2 regions of the Lysinibacillus sp. NPDC093712 genome follow, and region 1 is predicted to be linked to the other one. Evidence: a T-box and tRNA genes for the amino acid it is inferred to sense, from the RefSeq annotation. Region 1 holds a T-box; the other holds one or more tRNA genes.

Region 1 (20,676 bases):
TTGTAACTGGTTACCTTGAAGATTCAGGTTTACAAACGTACCTTGACCAAATCGGTTTCAACACAGTAGGTTACGGTTGTACAACATGTATCGGTAACTCAGGTCCATTACTTCCTGAAATCGAAGACGCTATCAAAGACAACGACTTATTCGTAACGTCTGTTCTTTCTGGTAACCGTAACTTCGAAGGCCGTGTACACCCACTTGTAAAAGCTAACTACTTAGCTTCACCACCACTTGTTGTTGCTTATGCACTTGCTGGTACTGTGGATATCGACTTACAAAAAGATTCATTCGGTAAAGACAAAGATGGTAACGAAGTATACTTCGCTGATATCTGGCCTGCAACTGAAGAAGTTAATGCAGTATTAGGTACTGTAGTTAACCGTGAATTATTCCAAAAAGAATACGAAACTGTATTCACAGCGAACGAAAAATGGAATGAAATTGAAACATCAACTGAGTCTCTATACACATTTGATGACAAATCAACTTACATTCAAAACCCACCATTCTTCCAAGGTCTTGCTAAAGAGCCAGAAGCTATCAAAGGCTTAGACGGCTTACGCATTATGGCGAAGTTCGGTGACTCAATTACAACTGACCATATTTCTCCAGCTGGTGCAATCGGTAAAGATACACCTGCAGGTAAATATTTAATCGAAAACGGTGTTGCAATCCGTGACTTCAACTCATATGGTTCTCGTCGTGGTAACCACGAAGTTATGATGCGTGGTACATTTGCAAACATCCGTATCCGTAACCAAGTAGCTCCTGGTACAGAAGGTGGATTCACTACTTACTGGCCAACAGGCGACGTAGAGTACATCTATGACGCATGTATGAAATACCAAGAGCAAGGTACTGGCTTAGTCGTACTTGCTGGTAATGACTACGGTATGGGTTCTTCTCGTGACTGGGCTGCGAAAGGTACATTCCTACTTGGCGTGAAAACTGTTATCGCACAATCTTACGAGCGTATCCACCGTTCAAACTTAGTAATGATGGGTGTTCTTCCTTTACAATACTTAAACGGTGAATCTGCTGATTCTCTAGGTTTAACTGGTAAAGAAGAAATCTCTGTAAACATTACTGACAACGTAAAACCACGTGATATCTTAACAGTTACTGCTAAATCTGAAGACGGTACAGTTAAAACTTTCCAAGCTTTAGCTCGTTTCGACTCAGAAGTAGAAGTAGACTACTACCGTCACGGTGGTATCCTACAAATGGTTCTTCGCGCGAAAGCTGCTGAATAATTATTTTATCAAAACCGATCTCTTAGGAGATCGGTTTTTTTTTTGCGGAATTGGCGGAACACCGATGTTAAAGTGCTCTCTAATATTGTTGAAGTAGAAACAAAAATTTACTATAATATTGTTAATGCACCAACGAGTAGGAGGGCGGCTGACCATGAACAAAGAAGAACAAATTATCATGGGATTTCGGGACTTATATAACAAAATGGTTTGGCTTAATAAAGATAAGATGGAAGAAAGCCTTAAAGGGCATACACCTTCAGAGGTACATTGCATCGAATACATTGAAAAAAATATAGATTCCAATGTAACTAAACTTGCGGAGTTCTTTTACATGACGCGCGGTGCCATTAGTAAATTAACGAAGAAACTTATAAAAAAGGGCCTTATTGAAAGCTATCAAAAGGCGGATAACAAAAAAGAAATCTATTTTAAACTTACTGAACAAGGAAAAGTAATTTTTAATATCCATGAGGAGCTCCACAAAGAGTTTCGAGAGCGTGATAAGATCGTCTTTGACCAGATAACTGATGCTCAATTAGATAGTATGCTTAGCTTTGTAGAAAAGTATCGGGCGCATTTGGATGCAGAAATAAAGAAACAAGATAAAGATTTGAAGCAGGAATAAGTTCGGATAACAAAAAAGTAGCCTTATTCTATCAAGAAAAGGGTTGCTTTTTTATTATTATTATTTTATTGTTGAACAGGAAACAAAAGCGTGTTATTATTTTGTTTCTTAGGAAATAAAAAATGTTAAGTCCGGATTCAGTTTAACACTGCTCTATATTAAAGGTAGCGATAAGCTAAGGTACACTGAATACAACAATCGCTAATAGCATTAGGTACTTAATTACTTTTCTCAATGTAGTGAAGGAATTTAAAAACTTAACGAACCGCAACAGATTGTAAGGTCCTAATGGAAGAGGTTTCTACCTTATAAGTGAACATTATGAAATGGCTACAACATTTAAAGGAGTGAAATGATAATCGAGTTGTCCAAAATTATTAGAAACTAATGCAATGAAGATGATCATTCTCCGATTGGATCAGTGTTTCTAACAAAGCAAAATAATATTAAATTGAGGGAAAAGGGAGTTTGAACATGAATATTGTATCGATTATTTTTCAGACCTTCTTGATGCTTATGTTTTTTATGGCAAGTTTCGGGAAGTTGAGGGGTGCTAAAACACCTATTGAAGAATTTAATAAATTGAGATTACCACAATGGTTTCGAGTAATCACAGGTGTCATCGAACTCATTTCAGCAGTAGCTCTAATTATCGGTTATTGGGCTGCTAGTTGGCTTGCAGTAGGAGCGCTTCTAATTGCATGTACAGCAATCTGCGGCGTTTTAGCACAGGTACGCATTAAAGATTCATTTAAAAATATGCTAATGATTATAGTAATAGGTGTAATGGCAATTTTCTTATTTATAAACAACATTTCTGCACTTTTAAATTTTCCTGGTTTTAAATAATAAGCAATAGAAATGAAACGGTTCTGGTTCTTGATTTTTTAAAGGAATCATTAAATTAAGAACAGGTAGTAGAAAATTAAATATGAAAGATAATACTAAATGCAGTCCGTCCAAAGTTAAATCGGTCTGCATTTTTTTGGTTGCCATTTTAGGGGGATTTTTTTCGAGATTGATATTATTAGAATAGGTTTTTTTAAAACAATAAGAATTATATAGCGTTTGTCTTCCATTTCTTTTTCTTGTTTTTTGTTGACTAAGAAACAAAATGGTGTTATTATTTTGTTTCCTAGGAAATAAAATAATAACGTTCAAGGAGAAATTTACATGTCAAACTTTAAATCACACAATGAAATAAGTACAGAACAAACCATAGATAAACACGCATTAATATTCGGCCTTATCTCGGTGTTTCTTTGCGGAATAGGCTTCAGTATTATAATACCTATCGTTCCATTTTTAGTGCAGCCATATACGAGTAGTCAAGGAGAACAAGCAGTAATTGTGACATTGCTGACCTCTGTATATGCAGTTTGCGTATTTTTCACAGCCCCTGCACTTGGCGCTTTAAGTGACAAATATGGTCGCCGTCCATTGCTTCTATTATGCCTTTTAGGTTCTGCAATCGGCTACTTCGTTTTTGGCATAGGTGGTGCTCTATGGGTACTATTTGTTGGGCGTATAATAGAAGGGGTTACAGGAGGAAGTATAAGTACAATCTTCGCATATTTTGCAGACATCATTCCTCCAGAGCAGAGAACCAAATACTTTGGATGGGTTAGTGCCGTTGTAGGTGTTGGTACGATCATTGGTCCAACGTTGGGGGGATTACTTGCCAAGTTTGATTATTCTGCACCGATGTACTTTGGCGCAATTATAACTTTATTGAATGTTGTTTACGGTTTCTTTTTTATGCCTGAAAGCTTGAACAAGAAAAATAGATTAAAAGAGATTACCTTTTCTAGATTAAATCCATTTATCCAGCTTGCAAATGTACTTTCTATAAAAAACTTAAATAGACTACTTGTCTCAGCATTTTTACTTTGGATACCGAACGGATCGTTACAAGCAATTTTTTCACAATTTACAATGGATACTTTCAGTTGGAAGCCTGCGCTAATCGGGCTTATGTTTTCAATTATGGGCTTGCAAGACATCATTTCACAAGGCTTCATAATGCCAAAGCTTTTGAAAAGATTTAGTGATCAACAGATTGCAATTGTAGGAATGTTATCGGAGATTTTAGGCTACAGTCTCATTGCAGCATCGGCTTTATTTACCTTTTATCCTCTTTTAATCGCTGGAATGTTTCTATTTGGATTTGGCGATTCGATTTTTGGACCTTCTTTCAATGGAATGCTCTCGAAGTCAGTCGATTCGAGTGAGCAAGGCAGAATTCAAGGAGCTAGCCAATCAATTCAAGCTTTAGCAAGAATAATTGGACCAATCATTGGAGGTCAAATCTATGTATTACTTGGCCACACAGCTCCTGCTTTTATGGGGATGATTCTTATTACAGCAGCAATAGTCGTTTTGCATAAGAGCAAGCGTGAAAAACTATCGATGGGGTAAGCCTAATAAACAAAAGTAAGCTTCTTAAAAAAGGGCTTCAGAGCGCTCTGAAACCCTTTTGTGTTATTTAAATCCCATTAAATCTTTTACTCTCACTGTATTTTCAGATGTTGTTAGCATTTCAAGCAAACCAAAGGCAACATCGAAAGCAGTGCCTGGGTTCGATGATGTAATAATGTGTTCTGTGTGTACAATTCGTTCGTTGACAATATTTACTCCATAAGAACGGAGCTGCTCTAATCGTTTACTTGTTGGATGATTGTAGGTTGTCGCCTTTTTATTTTGTAATATGCCACAATGTCCTAAAGCAAGAGAAGCTACACATATAGTCGCAATTGGTTTTTTAAAATCGTTAAAGTGACGAATAACTTGCTGAAATTCTTCACTAAAAGCATCCTCATAAAAACCCGCTTCCTCAAAGCCTCCAGGAATCGCAAGCGCATCAAAATCCTCTAGTGCAATCTCATGTAGCAATTTTTCTGGTGTGACCTGAAAATTCCATGTACATTGTAGCTGTTTATGTAAGCCCACTGTAACAACTTCCGTTGTGCCATCACCTTCCCATTTATTCCAGCCTAGTACATCTGTAAAGACACTTGCTTCCACAGCCTCAAAACCATTTGCTAAAAGTAATAATATTTTTTTCATGTTGTGTAGCCTCCTTTATAGCTTTAATTGTAATAAATGAAGTGATTTTACTACATACGCTATATAATGTAATTATGAGTGTTTTCCTAATATTCAAAGGAATTATTAGAAAATTAATTTATTAAAAAAGGTGGATTCTAATGGATAAGATTGATACGGAAATTTTGCGCCAATTACAGTTAAATGCAAAAATTTCAATGAAAGAGTTAGCGACAATTGTTCATTTGTCATCTCCAGCTGTCATTGAACGTGTTAAAAAGCTAGAAGAGCAAGGGAGTATCGAAGGTTATACAACGAAAGTGAACTTAAAGAAAATGGATCGATCTATTCAGGCTATTATTTTGTTTAAGTCAATCGATTGTAAAAGTCTTTCGAATTTTTGTAATGCCCATCCAGATGTCCTTGAGTGCTATCGGGTAGCTGGCGAAATTAGCTATATTGTCAAACTTGCAACATACTCAGTTGAAACGTTAGAACAGTTTATTGATGACGCGATGCCTTACGGTACACCTTCTACAAATATTGTGCTCTCATCATATGTAAAACCAATGATTCTTCCTTTTTTCGATAAAAAACAATAAAAATTTCCAGAAAATAAAACCTTTAGATCCTGAGCACCGTTTATAGGGTAGAGAAGGGAGGCGAGACGTTGCTAGTAAGGGAACTGGAAGAAATAATGGAACAGCACACAGAACGACTTATTCGTCTTGCTTATTATTATGTAAGAGATCTACAAAGTGCCGAAGATATCGTACAGGATGTTTTTATAAAGTTTTATAATAACCAGCAAAAGTACGATGAACGTGGCGAGTTAAAGGCTTATTTATCGACACTTGTCATTAACAGGAGTAAAGATTATTTAAGGAGTTGGACATATCGGAAAATTCAGGTGCAACAAAAGATTTTTACTCAACAAACAATCAAGAGAAGAGATATGCTTGTTCAGCAAGATGAAAAATCATTAATTGAAAATGCTATCCTAACTCTACCATTAAAGCAACGTGAGGTTATCATCCATTTTTATTTTGAAGAAATGTCTGTGCTGGAGATAGCGAAGCTGTTAAATATTCCTGAAAGTACTATTAAAACGAGGCTACGACGTGGGCGAGAGTTACTAAAACCGATACTACAACAGGTTGAATGGGAGGTGCTTTTGCATGAGTAAAGTCGATATTCGAGAAGTAAGGGATTTAACAGAAAGTAAAAAGCGTGTTATGGATAAAGTTGTTCAGCATATAGAACAGCACCACGAAAAAAAATCTTCAAAGAGATGGCAATATGGTGTGCTAACCATGATTTTGAGCATATGTTTAGGAGTTTTTATACTTAATCAATACAAAGAACATCAACAACTAGCCACATTAATTCCACAAGTTTTAGATGAAAGAATTATTGAAATACAGCTACAAAAAGATTCTTACATGAATGGGAAAAAACGTCTCTATCGAGCAAGTTTTGATAATTTTTTATATCTTGAATCGAACTTTGCATATGCAAAATCTAAGAAGATAGTGCCTTCACAAGAGCAAGTAAATCAAGAACTCGAATTAATTATGGATGTATTTGGTAATGATACAATGCCTACACTAGATGAACGGCTACAAAAACTGCAAATGACAGAAGAAGAGTTTATTGCAGAATATGCCAAGGCGATTGCTTATAAATCCGCCACAGTGAATCTATTAATGGAAGTAAGCCGTGCCGATTATAAAGATACTAGTGATCAAATTCGGGTGTGGCTTGTCGAACAAGAAGCCATGGACTTTTTAGACCAGTATTATCATAAAGACATTGCCTCCTTACGAGAGAAATATAAAATTCCTGATAAGCAAAGTACTATGACACCAGTAAGAAGTGGAAGAGTCTTAGCAATAAAGGAACATGAATTTTTAGTAATTTCAGGTGTCGATATTAGTGATGTAGGTCAATTATCCGTTGAAGAGCTTGTGCAAAAACATAAAAATGGAACATGGTTCCCTTTAGTTGATGTCCCCCCAACGCTAACAGTTGGCGATAAGGTAGAAGTGCAATATAGTAAAGCGATTGGGAATGATGGTTCTAAACCTTTCATAGATTATAAAGATATCTTAGGGATAAAAATAGTAGAGGAGTATCGATAAGAAATTAGCTATAGCTCGATTCCTTTCGACTCCTATACTTACTGGGTGTTGGTCAATGTGATTATTTTCGAGCCTGTTTGATTGCAGGCTCATTTTACTTTTGTACAAAAGTCACTAACTAACCTTTTCTTTATCATTGATTTCGGGTACAATAATTCCAATATTTACTAAAATAAAGGAGGTGATGAGTTGTTATTTGCCGTATTGGATAATGCGACTGCTTTTTTCCTCAGTATCCCACTCCTATTGATTTATATAAAAAGTATGTCACAAGTAGAAACAGCTTGGCATTGGTCGATGCCATTATGGTTGTTGAATTACAATGCTATTCGATATTTCGTTTCAGATGGCGAGGTTTTTTGGGTTGTCCTATATTGGCAGTTACTATTTATATGGCCAATAAGTATAGCAATATATATCCATTTATATAATAAAGAAAAAAAGTGGGCGTTTTACATAGGATTAATGAAAAAGCATGTTCTTATTGTGCTAACACTAATCGTTATATTTGGTAGTTCATTAGTCTATTCACTTTATCAGACAAATCTACAGGTGATTAACTTCCACAAACAGGTAATGCAAGAAATTGAGGATACTCCAGATCGACATCATTATTTAATATTGAATACAATTACACCTACTACACTCCTTCAGGTAGTAGATGACATATCTATTGTTCGCCACGGACAGCTCTCCGCTTCGACCTTTCCATGGAGCAGCAAAGTTATTGTGTACACTGATAATTGGAAAAAGGAATTTACATATGTTCGATTTAATGATGGTTGGAAGTTAGATGGGCTATATCAAGAAAGTAGTATTAAGTATACCAATGATTAACGGATGAAATTCACAATCGGTCAAAACGTCAATGTCACCTATAGTTTACAAACACAAATAAATCAATACGATTTTGTTGCGAATTTGGATGAAATCGAAATTTCAGAGTAGCAACGCAAAAAAACAGCTTACAAGTATAAGCTGTTTTTTCTTTTGGATTAAGGTGCAATTATTGTAATTATCTGTATAATAATGACTAGAGGAGCTTTATCATTGATTGATTATTTCGAACGGACATTACGGTTAACAGATTTGGAAGTCTGGACAATACGTATACAACGAGTCCATTACAGCTTGGTTATCGTGGATGAAAGAAGAAAGGTTGCTGTGGAAGAATTGGATATAGCTGATTTTATCATTTATGAAGACGAGCAACGAACTAATTATGTATCCGTTAGCATTTATTCAGAAAGCGATGTCCAAGACGGGCATATTGAGCCATTAGCGGATTTGGCAAAGCAATTAACAGAGCATTTAGCACTTGCGCATTGTGATGTAATAACAAAATTTTATACCGAGCAACCAGAAATCGCTATTGATCGTTTGCTAATTGAGAAGTATGGCTATAAATTAGCGGACATTTCATTGGAAAAATTATGGCATTTAAATCAAGATTGATTATGATATTTCATTCTATGTGTGAGGTATTTTTGCTTGAATGTCTAAGAAGAGGTGGAAAAATGATTGAATTTCGAAAGATAACTGGGGAAAACATTGAAGAAGTAATAGCACTTGAAGTGGCAGAAAATCAGAAAGATTTTCTAGAAACAACTAATTTGAGAAGCTTTGCTGACGCTCATATGTTAAATGCCGATGGGATACCTGCAAATCCTATTGCCATTTATGCCGATGGGATTGCGGTCGGATTTTTAATGTATATTTATGATACGTTAGATCATGAATCATTTGAAAAGGAAGTTTTTTACGGAAAGAAGAGCTATTTTGTTTGGCATATAATGATTGAAAAGAGTTATCAGGGCAAAGGATATGGCAAACTTGCCTTTGAAAAAATGTTAATGGAAATGGAAAAGATGCCAGATGGGGAAGCAGAATATGTATCCCTCTTTTACCATATAGGGAATGTCGCAGCGAAAACATTATACGCTTCATTTGGTTTTATTGAAACAGGTATCATGCAGGATCATTCGATGTTGGCGGTGAAAAATCTGCAAGGCACATAAAAAAAGTCATTGTTATGACCTATAATAAACACAAAAAAAGGGGAAACTACATATGATATTACAGGGCCAATTATTAAGTGAAATGGAGTTAAAGCAGGAACTACAAGCATTCCTAAATGACAGTAATGCCTGGCAACAAGCAGATCAACAAATACTCATTCAGTCTATGGTTGCACATATTGGTTCGGTAGATAGCGAACTGCGAGACGGTTTAATCTACGGTTCCTTCTATACAATGATTTTAGAAAGAAATTTATTAGATCATGCCATATTAAGCGACACGTTGGACTACTGTTTAACTGTTTTATTATGTGAAGGCATTGGAGAAGATAATTCAGATTCAGTTTTTACTAGAACGTTTACTTTGTTACTAATCGCACTAATATTAGCAAAAGATAATGAAGCTGATTTTATAGAAGTGCACAAAATCGAGGAACTGACAAATAGGTTCAGCACTTATTTATTGGCTGAAAAAGATGTAAGAGGCTATATACCTGTAAAAGGGTGGGCTCATAGTGTGGCACATGCGTCAGACGCTGTAGATGAATTAGTGAAAAGCCCGAAATTCAAGAAAGCTTCTTTTATGGATATTTTACGTCCTTTATGGAACATGATGTTGCAAACAGATTATGCCTTTATTCATGATGAGGATGAAAGGCTATTAGTACCTATTTTCACAATGCTGGAACAAGGTTTGCAGCAGCAAGAAGTTATCGCATTATTAAATGAAACGATGGCAACGTTGGCTGCTCAAAAGGAACAGCTTGATGTCCAACACTATCGTATAGTACGATTTAACTGGAAAACATTTTTAAAAAGTTTTTATATTAAAACAGCTGAAAGTCCTCAATATGCGGCACTTCATCAAAGCGTCGTAGATTGTCTGAATATTGACAAGTAAATGGCAGTTTGTTACGATGAGTGACAATAAAAGCATACAAATTCGTTGATGAGAAAGAGTAGTGTTTCATTTTGTTCTACAGAGAGCCGACATTTTGGTGGAAGTCGGTGTGCAAATGTTTCATGAAGATCCTCTCTGAGAAGATTAGCTGAAATGAGTAAGCTAATTCGGGTGTCTACCGTTAAAAAGAACACGTATGATTGTACGTTGCTGAGTGCTATTGAGCGGTTTTCAATAGAATTAGGGTGGTATTCGCGGTTAACCCCGTCCCTTACTTGGGACGGGGTTTTTTGTATGCCTTTTATACACTACTGTATAGGAGGAAATTATATGGAAGTCAAGAAGAACAACGAGACAACTGTAGAGAGAGAAGAAAGAGTTCGTAAAATATGGGAGGAAGAGAGAACGTTTCAAGCTTCCGTTAAAAATCGTTCTGCCAGTAAGCCCTTTGTATTTTACGAAGGACCACCAACAGCAAATGGTTTACCACACGTCGGTCACGCTTTTGGCAGAACGATAAAAGATGTCGTGGCGCGTTATAAAACAATGCAAGGTTTCTACGTTGAACGAAAAGCTGGTTGGGATACACATGGGTTACCTGTAGAATTAGGTGTGGAGAAAAAATTAGGGATATCCGGTAAACAAGAAATTGAAAACTATGGTGTAGAACAATTTATTAAGGAATGTAAAGGTAGCGTTTTTACGTACGAAAAGAAATGGCGTACGTTTACCGAACAATTAGGCTATTGGATTGACTTGGATGATCCTTATCTAACGTTAAGTAATGAGTATATAGAATCTGTATGGCATATTTTAAGTCATGTGCATCATGAAAGGCTTTTATATAAAGGGCATCGTGTGTCCCCTTATTGCCCAAGTTGCCAAACGTCTTTAAGCTCTCATGAAGTAGCACAAGGCTATAAGGATGTAAAAGATTTATCGGTAACAGCGATGTTTAAACGAAAAGATAAAGACGAATATTTTCTTGGTTGGACGACGACGCCATGGACATTGCCTGCCAATGTAGCGTTGGCCATGAATCCACATATCACATACGTAAGGGTAAAACATGACAATACCATTTATATCCTTGCTAAAACACTTGTTGATAAAGTATTTTCTGCACCTGTTGAAGTGTTAAGTGAGCATGTAGGTCAAGACTTTGCCGGTGTTGCCTATCAACCGCCATTTTCATATGTAACAGTTGAAAAAGGGCATGTTGTCGTATTAGCAGACTATGTAACGGATCAAAGTGGAACGGGCATTGTGCATACTGCTCCGGCATATGGCGAAGATGACTATAAAACTGTGCAACAACACCAGCTTTCTTTTATCAATGTGGTGGATGTCAAAGGCTGTTATACAGAAGAAGTGCCGGAGCTTACGGGTAAGTTCGTCAAAGACTGCGATGTCGATATCATCAAAATGCTTGCGGAAAAAGGGCTGCTGTTTGCTAAAGAAAAATATGAACATAGCTATCCTTATTGCTGGCGCTGTGATTCACCACTACTTTACTATGCAACAGATAGCTGGTTTATCAAAATGTCGGCATTAAAAGATCAAATCCTACAAAATAATGAACAAGTAACATGGTATCCTGACCATATTAAACACGGACGTTTTGGCAATTTCTTAGAAAACATCGTAGACTGGAACATTAGCAGAAATCGCTACTGGGGTACACCGTTAAATATATGGATTTGTGAGACATGTGGTCATGAAGAAGCGCCAAATAGTATTGCTGTGCTAAATAAACTAGCAAAAGAAGCATTGGACGAAAACATGGAACTGCACAAACCATATATCGATGACGTAATTTGTAGTTGTCCCTCATGTCAAGGGGATATGCAACGTACACCTGAAGTGATTGATGTATGGTTCGATAGTGGCTCAATGCCGTTCGCTCAGCATCATTATCCTTTTGATAATGTTGATGCATTTTCCAATCAGTTTCCTGCAGATGTTGTCATAGAAGGCATCGACCAGACACGCGGCTTTTTCTACAGTTTATTAGCAGTATCCACATTATTTACAGGGAAAGCGCCATACAAAAATGTCTTGTCCTTAGGCCATGTATTAGATGAGCACGGACAAAAAATGTCGAAAAGTAAAGGCAATGCATTAGAGCCAGTTGAATTAATTCAACAGTATGGTGCAGATGCTTTACGATGGGCATTTTTAGTGGATAGTTCACCTTGGAATTCGAAGCGGTTTTCTAAGAAAATTGTGATGGAGGCAAAGTCCAAACTCGTTGATACATTCGATAATACATTTAAATTTTATCAGTTGTATGCGGATATAGATGGCTTTCAATACGATGCTAAAAAAACTGGTAAACGGACGAAATTAGATAATTGGATAAAATCCCGGTTACACCATACAATTCAGCTTGTGACAAAATATATGGATGATTTTCAAATGACACAAGCTACAAGGGAAATTGGCAAACTTGTTGAAGAGCTAAGCAATTGGTATATACGTCGTTCGCGGTCACGTTTTTGGGCAAACGGGCTATCAGACGATAAACGTGGTGCCTTCAGTACATTGTACGAAGTGCTGACAAACGTAAGTAAACTGCTTGCGCCATTTACGCCTTTTCTTGCAGAAGATGTATACAGGAGTTTATGTGGTGAAAGTGTCCATTTACAAGACTATCTGAAGTACGATGCAAAAATACTAGACCAACAACTTGAACTACAGATGGCCAATGTTCTTGCAGTAGTTGAACTTGGTCGAAGTATTCGTAATAGTGAAGGACTTAAAGTGAAGCAGCCATTAAAGGAAATGGTGATGTCAGTAGTTGGAGAAGTGGAAGATTATGCTCAGTATAATGATATTATTCGAGATGAATTAAATGTGAAGGAATGTAAGTGGACACAGGACTTTACTGCTTATGAAACCATTCACTACAAACTAAACTACAAAACAGCTGGTGCAGCATTTGGACCACAGGTGCACAAAGTAAAGGATTATGTCATGCAATTAAGTGAAGCTGAGAAAAATACACTACAGTTAAAAGGTGCGATTGAATTAGACATAGATAATCAAAAACGTACTTTGTTAAAAACACATGTGGTAAAAGAGTCGCTTGTGAAGGAGCATTATGTATTGGCAGAAGAGAATGGATGTCGTGTCTTACTGAATACCCAACTAACGAATGACTTACTTCAGGAAGGGCAAATAAGAGAGCTAATACGTACGATCCAAGATACACGAAAAAAATGGCAATTACCTGTTGAACAATATATTTCGATTTCAATCTCTGCAGATGCTGAAACGAAGAGAATCATCCAACACTATACTGCTTTATTAAAAGCTAATGTATTGTTAAATGACATTTTGTTCGGGGAAGTGCAATCAGGAGAAAATTTCATTCAGGCGAAATTGTTTGATAAGGAAATCGAGATTACTTTTAATTTCTAATATATAGTTTTGGAAAAGTCGATTATAAGAAGCGCTAAAACCTTTTAATCGGCTTTTCTTATTATTTTTATTTGAAATAATAACGCATAAAATTGCCCCTATTAGAAAGAAGATTAAACCTTGAGAAAAACCTAAGACTATAAAGATATTCCACCGATAAATAGCCTTGCCACTTTAGGATTTTAATAATTAATCGTTTCCAAGATGTCTCCTCCTACAAATAATATCATTTTAGTTCACAAAATATTCAAAAAATAGATACTTTCCATATTGCAAAAGGCATTTTATACTAATTGTAAAAATAATATTCATTTTCAAAGAGGGTGAGTAGAATGTCTTTCAAATTAATAAAAGTAGAAAATATAAGTAAGGAATATAAAGAGAATGTTATTCTAACATCAGCTTTAAAATAAATGCCAGCGAAATTTGTGCTGTTATTGGTAAAAATGGGGCAGGGAAATCAACTTTGTTTAAAATAATGACGGGACAAATAACAGCAACTAAAGGGCAATTATTATATAGCTATTCAGAAAAAAGGCATCCTAGTATAGGTGCTTTGATTGAACGGCCTGCTTTTAGATTACTTTTCGTGTAGTTCTTCACTTTTGTATTCCAATTAATTTGTTAGAAGCTTTTATTTGGATGTAGAGTTATAGGAAAGAGCTAGTCCTTTCTTATAAATCCAAATTTTGCATTGCGCGTCCAGTTTAATATATCGATTCACTCAGCGTTGTTCAAACAGCTCTTCCAATTTTGAATGAGGCTTGATTAAAGCCGATATTATAGTGAGGCGAAACGTTAATTACACGTCAACCATTACGAGAAATAAATATTAAATGGAGGAATATGATATGGAAAAAATCTTAAACTTTAATGAAAATGATTTTAATTTAGATTTCGAAGTGGACAATAGCTCTATGGAAATGGATGGAGATCTTAATACTGTGACTCCCATCAGAACAATTGTAACTAGAGTGACTTGTAAAGCTTCTTGTACTTGTAATTGCACAAGTGCTTGTACAATTTTCTGTGGGTAATAAAATTATTATTTAATATAATTCAAACTATCTTCTTAATACTAGCAAAACAGAGAGTGTGAGCTTATGAAACAGGGAAAGCCATATATATTAAAAAACTTTATGTTTCGATTCCCAAGCTTAGGCCTAGATGCAATTGAAATGATTTATTTATTTGATAAAGAAAATGTTGAGAAAAAAGAACGAATTAATAAAATGCTTAGAAATAAAAAATTTAAAACTGCCATTAGAACAGCTAGTCCGCAATTATATAAAGCATGCATTAATTTAAATAAGAAAGAAGCAAAAGACATAAAAAGTATATACTTTTCTTTATTAAAATATTATATAAGAATGTTCTCTCGCCCTACTCCTTTTAGTACCTTTTCTAATGTCGGTATGGGTGTATTTAAAAAAGACGGTAATTATTCTATAACATTAGATACAAGTAAACAAAAGTATAAAATTAGAATTAGTCACGAGTGGATTTATAAATTTATTTCAAAGATTGAAAATGATCGAGAAATCTTAAAAAACTTGGTTCTTAAAAGTAATAAGTTATTGATAGAAATATCAGACAAATATTATCTGAGTTATTTTACAGATGGTGCTAATAAAGAAAATCACTCAGTAGAAGAAGTTTCTCTTAAAAAAAGTAATTTACTTAATTTCGTACTCAGCAATTTTGAAGAAGAGAATAAGGTTAGTGACTTCTTAAAAATTTTAAATGAGGCAACTAATAATGAGATTTCAGAATCTAAGGTACTTGATTATATTCTAGAGCTAATAAAAAAGGATTTTTTGATATCTGAGTTAAAATTTTCGAATTCAATAGATGACCCTATATATTATTTACATGAAAAGCTAGTAAAATTAGAAAATGGGAATCATTTTTATTCTGATATTTTAAACAGAATAATGACTAGGATTAATTCACTGAATAATTTGAATTTTAACTACAGAAATTTAAATTCAATAGAAAATTACATGAAAAAAATTGAAGAAGCTACTGAATATATACATATAGATTCTTATTATCCTCAAGAAGTTGTGTTAAATAATTCTCTGAAAAACGATTTGGAAAAACTTAGTAAAACTATCATTAAATTATCCAGCATAACCGATTCAAACAGAGACTACATGGACTACTATCAAAGGAAATTCATTGATTATTATGGAGTATATAATGCCGTATCGGTAAAAGATTTGTTAGAGGATAAAACTGAGCTAGGTCCTCCTCCTACATATACAAATCCTGTAGGTTTGTTAGAATACGACTATTGCAAACAAAAAATAGAAGATAATAATTTATTTTTAAAACAGATTTTATATGAATCTTTATTAAGAGGAGAACGAATTAGATATAACAGAATATCTTAATAATACCCCTCCGGATATTAAAGATATTCCTTCTACTAGCCTAGACTTATATTTTTCAATATACGCTGAATCTAGTAAAGAGCTTAGCAATAATAACTATACGATTTACCCTTCTGGTAATATTGCTTCCATATTCGCAGGTAAAACTATGGGTAGATTTCTTGATATATTTCCTGTACAACAAGAAGTTATTAATACAGAAATATATGATAGAGAGAGTAGTCTTCAATTAAACGAGGAATTGACAAATATCAATATTCAACCTATTAGAGGGAAATCAACTAATGTGATGAGTGCTTCTAATAAATTTAATTATGAAATTTCGATTGCTTCTACTACAAATCCCTCTAAAAACTCTATCGATATTGATGATATCTATATTTATAGTGATGGAGCGCAATTTCACTTAATTTCAAAATCAAAGGATAAATTAATATTCCCTATGACTTCGCATATGGCAAATCACCAATTTGGAATGCCTAATGTCTATAGATTTTTATTAGATTTAGCTGCTTATAAGAGAGCAACAATTATTCCATTTAATTGGGGAGAATTTGAGGGGTTCCCATATCTACCAAAGTTAAAAAGCGGGAATTTAGTTATACAAAACAAATTATGGAATATTGATATACGAAAAGAATCTTTTAGAGACATACAAACACTTTCAAAACTGGTTCAAAACTTTTTCACTATATATAAAGTACCTAGATTTATCAAAATTATTGATTTTGATAATTATATATTTATAGATACGCACTCTGAAAGTATGTTTGAGTTATTCATTAATGAATTATCAAAAAAGAGAGTTTTTCAATTTATGGATGCAGATGAGATGATAAATACTAGTGTTTTATCTGATAAACATACCCAATATGTAAATGAAATTATTTGCAGCTCATTTTTAGATAATACAAATAAATCTCAAGTATTAAATCAACGTCCACTTTCTTACTATTCAAAAGAAAACAGATTTAAAGATTTAGGAAATGAGTGGTTATACTTAAAATTGTATCATCCTAATAATTTAGGTAATGATCTACTTATTTATTATATTTCAGACTTTATTCAAAAAAATAAACTGGAAAATCATTTTTATTTCATTAGATATGCTGATCCTTATCCACATATAAGACTTAGAATTAAGATGGGAAATCAACTATTAACAATAATTGAAAGAATTAATGAAATGATTAATATACTTCGGGGAAAAAAATTAATCATAAATGCAACATTTGATGGATATAATCGTGAAATTGAAAGATATGGAGGGCAATCTTTAATAAAATATGCTGAAAATATCTTTTGCAAGGATAGTCTGTTGATATTAAATTTATTACCAGCTATTAAAAAATCTAAAACTGAATTGGAGTATTATTCATTAATAACATTAGATATTTTGTTGAAGTCTTATTTAGGTAATGAATGTAGTTTCAAATGGTTAGAGAAGAATATGAGTATCGATAAAAAATACTATAAAGATTATCGTAAACTATTTAAAGATAATAAAAATATATATCTTGAGGTTGTTAAAGAAATTAATTTTACTATATCAAGCGATGTTAACGATTTAAATAAATTAATACAAGATTATTCGAAAAAATATTTACAAATTCACTCTAATAAAGAATATTACAATCAAATTGTTTTATCATTTTTGCATATGCACTTGAATAGATATGGTATACATTCAGAACGTGAACAAAGAGTAATGAACTTTCTATATTTCATGAAAAAAGAAGATTATATGAGAGATAAGAAAAGGTGATCAATTATGCTAAATAAATCAAATATAGAAGAAAAAGCAATTGTTTATGCTAATCACTTTGAAAATCTACAAGATTTAATAACATATATAACAAATGACTCGAAAAAGTTTCCTCAAAAAATTCAAGAATGGTTTTATAATTTTAGTTATTATGATTTGAATCATGGTTTGTTAAGCAACTGTTTTTTGCTTGGTGAGATGGATTATATTTTCCCTAAAGATAATTTTTCCTCTTATTCACACGAAATACTAAAATTAGGTATTAATAGGCAGCGAATTTCTAAAATTGATAATCCAGGATTGTGGACTGGTCTAACAGGAATATGTATGGCAATTCAAGCGGTTTCAAAAAATAATACAAGGTATGTTAGCCTACTTAATGAATGTAACAGTATTCTTAAAAAACTAATAAAAGAAAAGCTTAAAGTAGCAAAACGAAATCTAATTAATCATGATGTTCATATGCCCGATTACGATTTAATAGAAGGGATATCTGGAATTGTCGTCTACTTATTAGAAGCAAAAAAATATGATGATGATTTTGAAATTCTCTTTAATGAATCTATAGGATATTTAATTCAATTATGTGGAAATCATAGATTTAAATATCTTGAAATACCCAATTGGTACATTCCTCAAAAAAATCAATTTATTGAGAGTGAATTAAAAGCATTTCCTCAAGGGAATTTTAATGTTGGTATATCTCATGGTATTACTGGAGTTCTTGCAGTATTGACTTTATCTTTAGATGTTTATACCAATAAAAAAGAGTTGGAAAAAGCAATATACTTTATAACTGATTGGTTAATTCATAATTTAACTAAAAATGAAGATACATCTTATTGGGAAAAAAAGATTCCATTAGAAAAATATGATTATGGAAAATATTTGAAATGCGATTGTCTTAACTTTAGTTGGTGTTATGGGGACTTATCTATAGCTAGAACTATATGGAAAACAGGGGCAGCCTTAAACAATAGCTATTTAAAAGAGTTTTCATTGGAATTCTTTAATACTGTAAATAAACATAAAAACAATTATAATTTGATATCTCCTAGCTATTGTCATGGAATAGCAGGATTATTACATTTAATTATAATAATGAATGAAGATACGAAACTTCCTATTTTTGAAGAAATGGAAAGTTTTTTTATAGAAGAACTTATTAAAAGTTATGATGAAAAATCAAAATTTGGCTTTAAGGATATAGAAAAATTTGAAAATGAAAAATACAAATTTAATAAGACAGGGCTACTGACTGGGAATTCTGGAATATATTTAGTTCTTTTGTATTACATCGGAAGAAAATCTTTCACCAAATGGGAAAGGCTTTTTTTAATGAGCGATTAAGAGAAAGGACATTAAAAAATTGAAAAAAAATCACCTTATAGTCTTACTTAAATTAGTTAATTGGCCAAAGAAAATAATTATTATTAGTATTACCTTATCTATACTTTCCTCTTTCATAAATTTAGTACTCCCAATTATCACAAAAACTATAATTGATGATTTTTCAATTGATAATATTAAATGGAGCTGGGTTGTATATTTAATTGTATTTTTTATTTTTAACTCCATTCTAAGCGGAGTTTCTTTTTATATGCTGAAATATATAGGAGGTAATGCAATATATTGTATTAGAAGCAAAATGTGGGAACACATTTTAGGACTCCCAATTTCATATTTTGATAGTAATGACAGCGGACAAACAATAAGTAGATTAACAGATGATATTGAAAATATGAATAGTTTTATTTCAGAGAAAATCCCTAATGTACTTTCGCAAATTATTATTATAGTTGGTTCAGTAACAATGTTAATTGTACTAGATTGGAAACTAACATTAGCAATGTTATCAATTATTCCAGTTACTTTATTTGTAATATTACCTATAGGGAACCTCACTTATAAAGTATCTCTCAATTTGCAAAATGAAACTGCTAATTTTATTGGTTTTTTAAATCGGGTCCTTACTGAAATAAGGCTTGTCAAAAGTTATAGTGCTGAAACGAAAGAGTTTAAAAATGGGGAAAGAAAATTATTTGAACTATTTAATTTGAATTTAAAGGAAGCCAAAATTCAAGCAATCGTATCGCCAATTGTAACAGGTACAATGATGCTAATGCTTTTAATAATAATAGGGTATGGTGGTTTGAGAGTATCTAATGGGGAAATTTCTGCAGGTACATTTGTTGCTATACTCTTTTACTTAATTCAATCAATAACTCCTATAGCATCTTTATCCTCATTCTATACTGATTATAAAAAAACTATAGGATCTACAGAGAGATTGTATGAAATATACATTATGCCCAAAGAAGCAATATATAACTCAAATATCCCTATAAATGATGTAGATTCTAAATTATTAATAAAAAATTTAAGCTTTAGTTACGATGGAAAAGTTAATGTATTAAAAAATATAAATATTATGATTCCTGAAAATAAAACTACAGCTATAGTCGGACCTTCAGGATCAGGAAAATCTTCACTCTTTTATTTAATAGAACGTATGTATGAACCACAAGTTGGCACTATTTATTATGGTGGAGTTTCTATTTCAGACTATGGATTAAAAGAATGGCGTAATGTTATTGGTTATGTTATGCAAGAGAGCGCTATGATAAATGGCACTATTAAAGAAAATTTAATGTATGGAGTAGAAGATGTAGATGATAAAAAAATAATACAGTATGCTAAACTTGCAAATGCATATGAATTTATAAAAAAATTTCCAGATGGCTTTAATACTCTTGTAGGTGAAAGGGGTATAAAACTATCTGGTGGGCAAAGACAAAGAATTGCTATTGGTAGGGCTTTTTTACGTGATCCTAATCTTCTTTTATTAGATGAAGCGACAGCTAGTCTTGATAGTGAAAGCGAACAATTAGTACAAGATGCTTTAAAGAAATTGATGAAAAGTAGAACCACTATAGTAATTGCCCATAGATTATCTACCATTAAAAATGCAGATCAGATTATATTCTTAGATAATGGGGAAATAACAGGAATTGGATTACATCAAGAATTATTAGAAACTCATAAAAAATATGCTTTATTTGTAGAAACTCAAGCTATTAACTAATTTATAAGAGGATGC
Region 2 (4,940 bases), on a different contig from region 1:
CATTGCTTGCATTCGCGCTAGTGTCACCTATTGCCCCATTAGTTGCAAGAAAACTGGGTCTTGAATTAACACTATTTATATCAACGATTTTATTAGCGCTAGGAATTGTACTGCGCTCACTTGGAACTACTGGATTACTCGTATTTGGTACAATGATAATAGGTGTAGCTATTTCATTTGGCAACGTCCTAATTCCAGGGCTACTTAAAATGAAATTCCCTTATCATGTTGGATTACTGATGGCATTTTTCACAATGTCCATGAATTTAACAGCTGGAATTGGTGCTGGTATTAGTTATCCCATAGCCAATGCATCTCTTGGCTGGCAAGGTGCACTTGCAATCGCTCTAGCCCTTGTCGTAGTGACGATTTTTATTTGGATTCCACAATTAAAATTTAATAAGCCTGAACCAACTGTAGCCGCTACGAAAGAACGTATACCATTGTGGAAATCACCAGTTACTTGGGCAGTCACTGGCGCGATGGGTTTTCAATCATTATTATTTTATACAACCGCTGCTTGGATTCCTGAAATCTATATTGCACAAGGTATAGCCGCAGATCGTGCAGGTTGGATGTTTTCCATCATGCAAATTTCACAAGTACCTATGGCTTTAGCTGTACCGATTATCGCTAGTAAAATGACATCACAGCGACCCCTCGTTTTAATGTTTACTGCCTTTTATTTCATCGGCTTTACTGGCCTTGTCATGGAATGGACTAGTCTTGCTGTATTGTGGATGATATTGCTAGGCTTAGCAGGTGGTGCTTCATTTTCACTTGCAATGATGTTCTTTACACTTCGTACACGTACGGCATTTGAGGCAGCAGATTTATCTGGCTTTGCGCAATCATTAGGCTATTTATTAGCCGCAGTAGGTCCTATTTTATTTGGTTACTTACATGATTTATTTGGCGGCTGGGATACAGCTGGATGGCTGTTTGTTGTCGTTGCGGCATTACTATTCTTCTGTTCGTTTAGAGCTTCTAGAAATGAATATATAAATTAAAAAAAGGTAGCTCATCATACTATGAGCTGCCGAGCTTGTCGACAAAAGGGATTAAGAATAGAAATCTTAATCCCTTTTGTTATTTTTATTGTGAAAAATGGGTTCTTACTTTCGTCTTGCCATACTTTTCGAGCATCCCCTCTCTATGAAGCTGTTTGAAGCTGTTTGAAGTTGATTGGAGTGGAGGGCGGGCGACTCCGGCTCAGAACGCACAGTACGTAAGACGCAACAGATCGCGCGTTAGCGAGGGTTGCGGCTTACGTTGTGCCCGCGGAAATCAACGGCAGTAGACCTCTAAATTTGTTTAATGATTAAAGCAGACGACTATCATATATAATCATAAGTGCGATAATCGTACTGTATTTTCATTTTTTCCTTTGAAAGAGCGTGTTGACACTAGTTAATTGGAGCGGAGGACGGGCGACTCCTGCTGGAACAGCACAGTACGTAAGACGCAACAAACCGCGCGTTAGCGAGGGTTGCGGCTTACGTTGTGCCCGCGGAAAGCGCCCGCCCGTAGCGGAAATCAACGGCAGTAGTCATCCCTATATTAGTTTTAAATAAAAAAGGACTATAGACAAATTCGAAAAACTTCGAGTTTGTCTACAGTCTGGGCAGCTCATCATCTATGAGTTGCCTCTTTACGTTTAGTAATGCGGTTTCTGATAAAAATAATTTGGTGTATTATAAACATTGACATAAGGCTTATGAAAAATATGTGTCGTTGCAGGAGATAACGGCGGAATCAACCAAGTCCAGTTGCCTGTTAAGTCACGGCCTGCCTTCTGCTCAGCCTCTTCAAATAGCTTAAATTGCTGTGCAGCAGTATGATGATCGACTATACTTACACCATCTTCTTTAAAGGAATGCAGAACAGCAATATTTAATTCAACTAATGCACGATCACGCCAAAGCGATGCCTGCTTTGTTGTATCGAGACCAAAAATTTCAGCAATCTTCGGTAACATATTATAACGATCATGATCAGCTAAATTGCGTGCCCCAATTTCTGTTCCCATATACCAACCATTAAAAGGAGCGGCCTGAAAATCAATACCTGCCATTTGAAAGCGCATGCTTGAAATAATCGGCACCGCATACCATTTCAACGCTAGTTTCTCCACCTGCGGATGCTCAGGATGGCGAATTGCAACTTCCAATACATCTTCACGTGGAATTGTAAATAATTGAGGTTGACGATTATCCACCTGTATAACGAGTGGTAGTACATCAAATGCTGTTCCTTCACCCTGCCAACCTAATGATTCGCATACTTTTGTAAATGGCACAGAATGTGGGTCACCAACGATGCCAGCTTCTGTCTCATAGCCAGCATAACGTATAAGCTGATGATTCCAAATCTTTACTCTTCCAGATGCAAATACCGTTATTGTTGGGCGAATTTTACCACCATTTGTCGCATACCGAATATGATGCAGCAGCTTCTCAAATATTCCTTGCTCATGTAAAACATCGCGTGCATCCTCAACATGCAGTGAATGCCAAAACAATCTTCCGATACATTTATTACTATTACGCCAGGCTACCCGAGCGCCAAAAGTAAGCTCCTCTGTTGAAGGAATATATACTCCCTCTTTTTCAACTTGCTGTAATCTATTTGTTAGCCATTGGGCAGACTCATTTTGCTCCATTTGATAAAGTGTTAAAAAACGTTGTATCTCTTGTAGTTTCATGTCGTTTTCCTCCATCTAACCTCATATTAGATGAATAGAAATAAATTCACCACGAAAAAATCCATCAGAAAACATACATCTTTTATATATGAAATACTTTGTTCAAATTTAAACCGACAGTCGAAAATTCTTCATCAAAATTTTATAAGAACTAAGTAAATAACTTGAAAAATTACAAAGAAAAAGCACGTAGCAACAATGTGCTACATGCTTTACTAGATGACCCCTACGGGATTCGAACCCGTGTTACCGCCGTGAAAGGGCGGTGTCTTAACCGCTTGACCAAGGGGCCATGGCTCCGAAGGCAGGACTCGAACCTGCGACAACCTGATTAACAGTCAGGTGCTACTACCAACTGAGCTACTTCGGAAAAATTTTATAATGGGCCTAAATGGACTCGAACCATCGACCTCACGCTTATCAGGCGTGCGCTCTAACCAGCTGAGCTATAGGCCCTCTTTGGAGCGGGTGATGAGAATCGAACTCACGACATCAGCTTGGAAGGCTGAGGTTTTACCATTAAACTACACCCGCAAAAAAAGATGGGTCAGGACGGAATCGAACCGCCGACACTTAGAGCTTCAATCTAATGCTCTACCAACTGAGCTACTGACCCGGAAAAAGAAAATGGAGGAGGTAGAGGGATTCGAACCCCCGCGCGGTGTTACCCGCCTGTCGGTTTTCAAGACCGATCCCTTCAGCCAGACTTGGGTATACCTCCGGAAATAAATAAATATGGTGGAGCCTAGCGGGATCGAACCGCTGACCTCCTGCGTGCAAGGCAGGCGCTCTCCCAGCTGAGCTAAGGCCCCAATTTTAAAAGATGGTCGGAATGACAGGATTCGAACCTACGACCCCTTGGTCCCAAACCAAGTGCTCTACCAAGCTGAGCTACATTCCGTTACTGTCTATCTTATCTTTTTATGGCGCGCCCGGCAGGAGTCGAACCCACAACCTTCTGATCCGTAGTCAGACGCTCTATCCAATTGAGCTACGGGCGCTTAATTTTATTAAAAATGGTGCCGAGGGCCGGAATCGAACCGGCACGGTAGTCACCTACCGCAGGATTTTAAGTCCTGTGCGTCTGCCAGTTCCGCCACCCCGGCACATTTGGAGCGGAAGACGAGGTTCGAACTCGCGACCCCCACCTTGGCAAGGTGGTGTTCTACCACTGAACTACTTCCGCATGTGCATAAGATTATTTATCCTGGCAATTATGAAATTTAAATAAATGGTGCGGGTGAAGGGAGTCGAACCCCCACGCCTCGCGGCGCTAGATCCTAAGTCTAGTGCGTCTGCCAATTCCGCCACACCCGCAAATATGATGAGCCATGAAGGACTCGAACCTTCGACCCTCTGATTAAAAGTCAGATGCTCTACCAACTGAGCTAATGGCTCATATTATGAATAAAAAATGGCTGGGGTACCTGGATTCGAACCAGGGCATGACGGAATCAAAATCCGTTGCCTTACCGCTTGGCTATACCCCAATATTATTATATGGGGCGACTGATGGGAATCGAACCCACGAATGTCGGAACCACAATCCGATGCGTTAACCACTTCGCCACAACCGCCATATGAACTATAACAGTAGTTTAATCTAAAAAAATTGGCAGGGGCAGTAGGAATCGAACCCACACCAAAGGTTTTGGAGACCTCTATTCTACCGTTGAACTATGCCCCTATTAAATAAAACTGGTGGAGGGGGACGGATTCGAACCGCCGAACCCTAAGGAGCGGATTTACAGTCCGCCGCGTTTAGCCACTTCGCTACCCCTCCAAGGGCTGGTGCCGGCGATAGGAGTCGAACCCACGACCTACTGATTACAAGTCAGTTGCTCTACCAACTGAGCTACACCGGCATAAAAAAAAGACGGTCCCGACCGGGATCGAACCGGCGATCTCCTGCGTGACAGGCAGGCATGTTAACCGCTACACCACGGGACCATAATTTGGTTGCGGAGACAGGATTTGAACCTGTGACCTTCGGGTTATGAGCCCGACGAGCTACCACTGCTCCACCCCGCGACAATATTACTTTAAGTTTTTAAAATGGTGGAGGATGACGGGCTCGAACCGCCGACCCTCTGCTTGTAAGGCAGATGCTCTCCCAGCTGAGCTAATCCTCCACGTAAAAAAACAAGCGAAGCGACGTCCTACTCTCACAGGGGGAAGCCCCCAACTACCATCGGCGCTAAAGAGCTTAACTTCCGTGTTCGGTATGGGAACGGGT

What was found. A T-box is a leader RNA that pairs with one kind of tRNA and senses whether it is charged. The one in region 1 lies ahead of ileS (isoleucine--tRNA ligase), so its partner is inferred to be a tRNA-Ile.
Region 2: it has a tRNA-Ile gene. The T-box ahead of ileS (isoleucine--tRNA ligase) is inferred to sense a tRNA for this amino acid. The anticodon was not compared.

Annotation. Positions count from the first base shown of each region.
Region 1 covers NZ_JBNNUU010000001.1:987,377-1,008,052, forward strand. The annotation lists gene acnA (aconitate hydratase AcnA) at 1-1,259, shown strand, start outside; gene ACQKNX_RS05250 (MarR family transcriptional regulator) at 1,414-1,887, shown strand; gene ACQKNX_RS05255 (DoxX family protein) at 2,362-2,736, shown strand; gene ACQKNX_RS05260 (MFS transporter) at 3,061-4,305, shown strand; gene ACQKNX_RS05265 (DJ-1/PfpI family protein) at 4,369-4,953, opposite strand; gene ACQKNX_RS05270 (Lrp/AsnC family transcriptional regulator) at 5,094-5,534, shown strand; gene ACQKNX_RS05275 (sigma-70 family RNA polymerase sigma factor) at 5,603-6,118, shown strand; gene ACQKNX_RS05280 (DUF3221 domain-containing protein) at 6,111-7,073, shown strand; gene ACQKNX_RS05285 (hypothetical protein) at 7,263-7,910, shown strand; gene ACQKNX_RS05290 (hypothetical protein) at 8,124-8,528, shown strand; gene ACQKNX_RS05295 (GNAT family N-acetyltransferase) at 8,591-9,091, shown strand; gene ACQKNX_RS05300 (DUF2785 domain-containing protein) at 9,144-9,992, shown strand; T-box leader at 10,029-10,267, shown strand; gene ileS (isoleucine--tRNA ligase) at 10,323-13,415, shown strand; gene ACQKNX_RS05310 (ATP-binding cassette domain-containing protein) at 13,813-14,010, shown strand; gene ACQKNX_RS05315 (FDLD family class I lanthipeptide) at 14,267-14,452, shown strand; gene ACQKNX_RS05320 (lantibiotic dehydratase) at 14,519-15,811, shown strand; gene ACQKNX_RS05325 (thiopeptide-type bacteriocin biosynthesis protein) at 15,837-17,576, shown strand; gene ACQKNX_RS05330 (lanthionine synthetase C family protein) at 17,583-18,926, shown strand; gene ACQKNX_RS05335 (ABC transporter ATP-binding protein) at 18,946-20,661, shown strand.
Region 2 covers NZ_JBNNUU010000004.1:492,050-496,989, forward strand. The annotation lists gene ACQKNX_RS17760 (CynX/NimT family MFS transporter) at 1-1,010, shown strand, start outside; gene ACQKNX_RS17765 (nitric oxide synthase oxygenase) at 1,658-2,704, opposite strand; tRNA gene ACQKNX_RS17770 (tRNA-Glu) at 2,925-2,996, opposite strand; tRNA gene ACQKNX_RS17775 (tRNA-Asn) at 2,998-3,074, opposite strand; tRNA gene ACQKNX_RS17780 (tRNA-Ile) at 3,087-3,160, opposite strand; tRNA gene ACQKNX_RS17785 (tRNA-Gly) at 3,165-3,238, opposite strand; tRNA gene ACQKNX_RS17790 (tRNA-Phe) at 3,248-3,320, opposite strand; tRNA gene ACQKNX_RS17795 (tRNA-Ser) at 3,333-3,425, opposite strand; tRNA gene ACQKNX_RS17800 (tRNA-Ala) at 3,441-3,516, opposite strand; tRNA gene ACQKNX_RS17805 (tRNA-Pro) at 3,529-3,605, opposite strand; tRNA gene ACQKNX_RS17810 (tRNA-Arg) at 3,629-3,705, opposite strand; tRNA gene ACQKNX_RS17815 (tRNA-Leu) at 3,722-3,810, opposite strand; tRNA gene ACQKNX_RS17820 (tRNA-Gly) at 3,816-3,890, opposite strand; tRNA gene ACQKNX_RS17825 (tRNA-Leu) at 3,937-4,021, opposite strand; tRNA gene ACQKNX_RS17830 (tRNA-Lys) at 4,030-4,102, opposite strand; tRNA gene ACQKNX_RS17835 (tRNA-Gln) at 4,120-4,194, opposite strand; tRNA gene ACQKNX_RS17840 (tRNA-His) at 4,206-4,281, opposite strand; tRNA gene ACQKNX_RS17845 (tRNA-Trp) at 4,318-4,391, opposite strand; tRNA gene ACQKNX_RS17850 (tRNA-Tyr) at 4,404-4,487, opposite strand; tRNA gene ACQKNX_RS17855 (tRNA-Thr) at 4,494-4,569, opposite strand; tRNA gene ACQKNX_RS17860 (tRNA-Asp) at 4,582-4,654, opposite strand; tRNA gene ACQKNX_RS17865 (tRNA-Met) at 4,661-4,735, opposite strand; tRNA gene ACQKNX_RS17870 (tRNA-Val) at 4,761-4,836, opposite strand; partial or broken rRNA gene rrf (5S ribosomal RNA) at 4,851-4,940, opposite strand, start outside.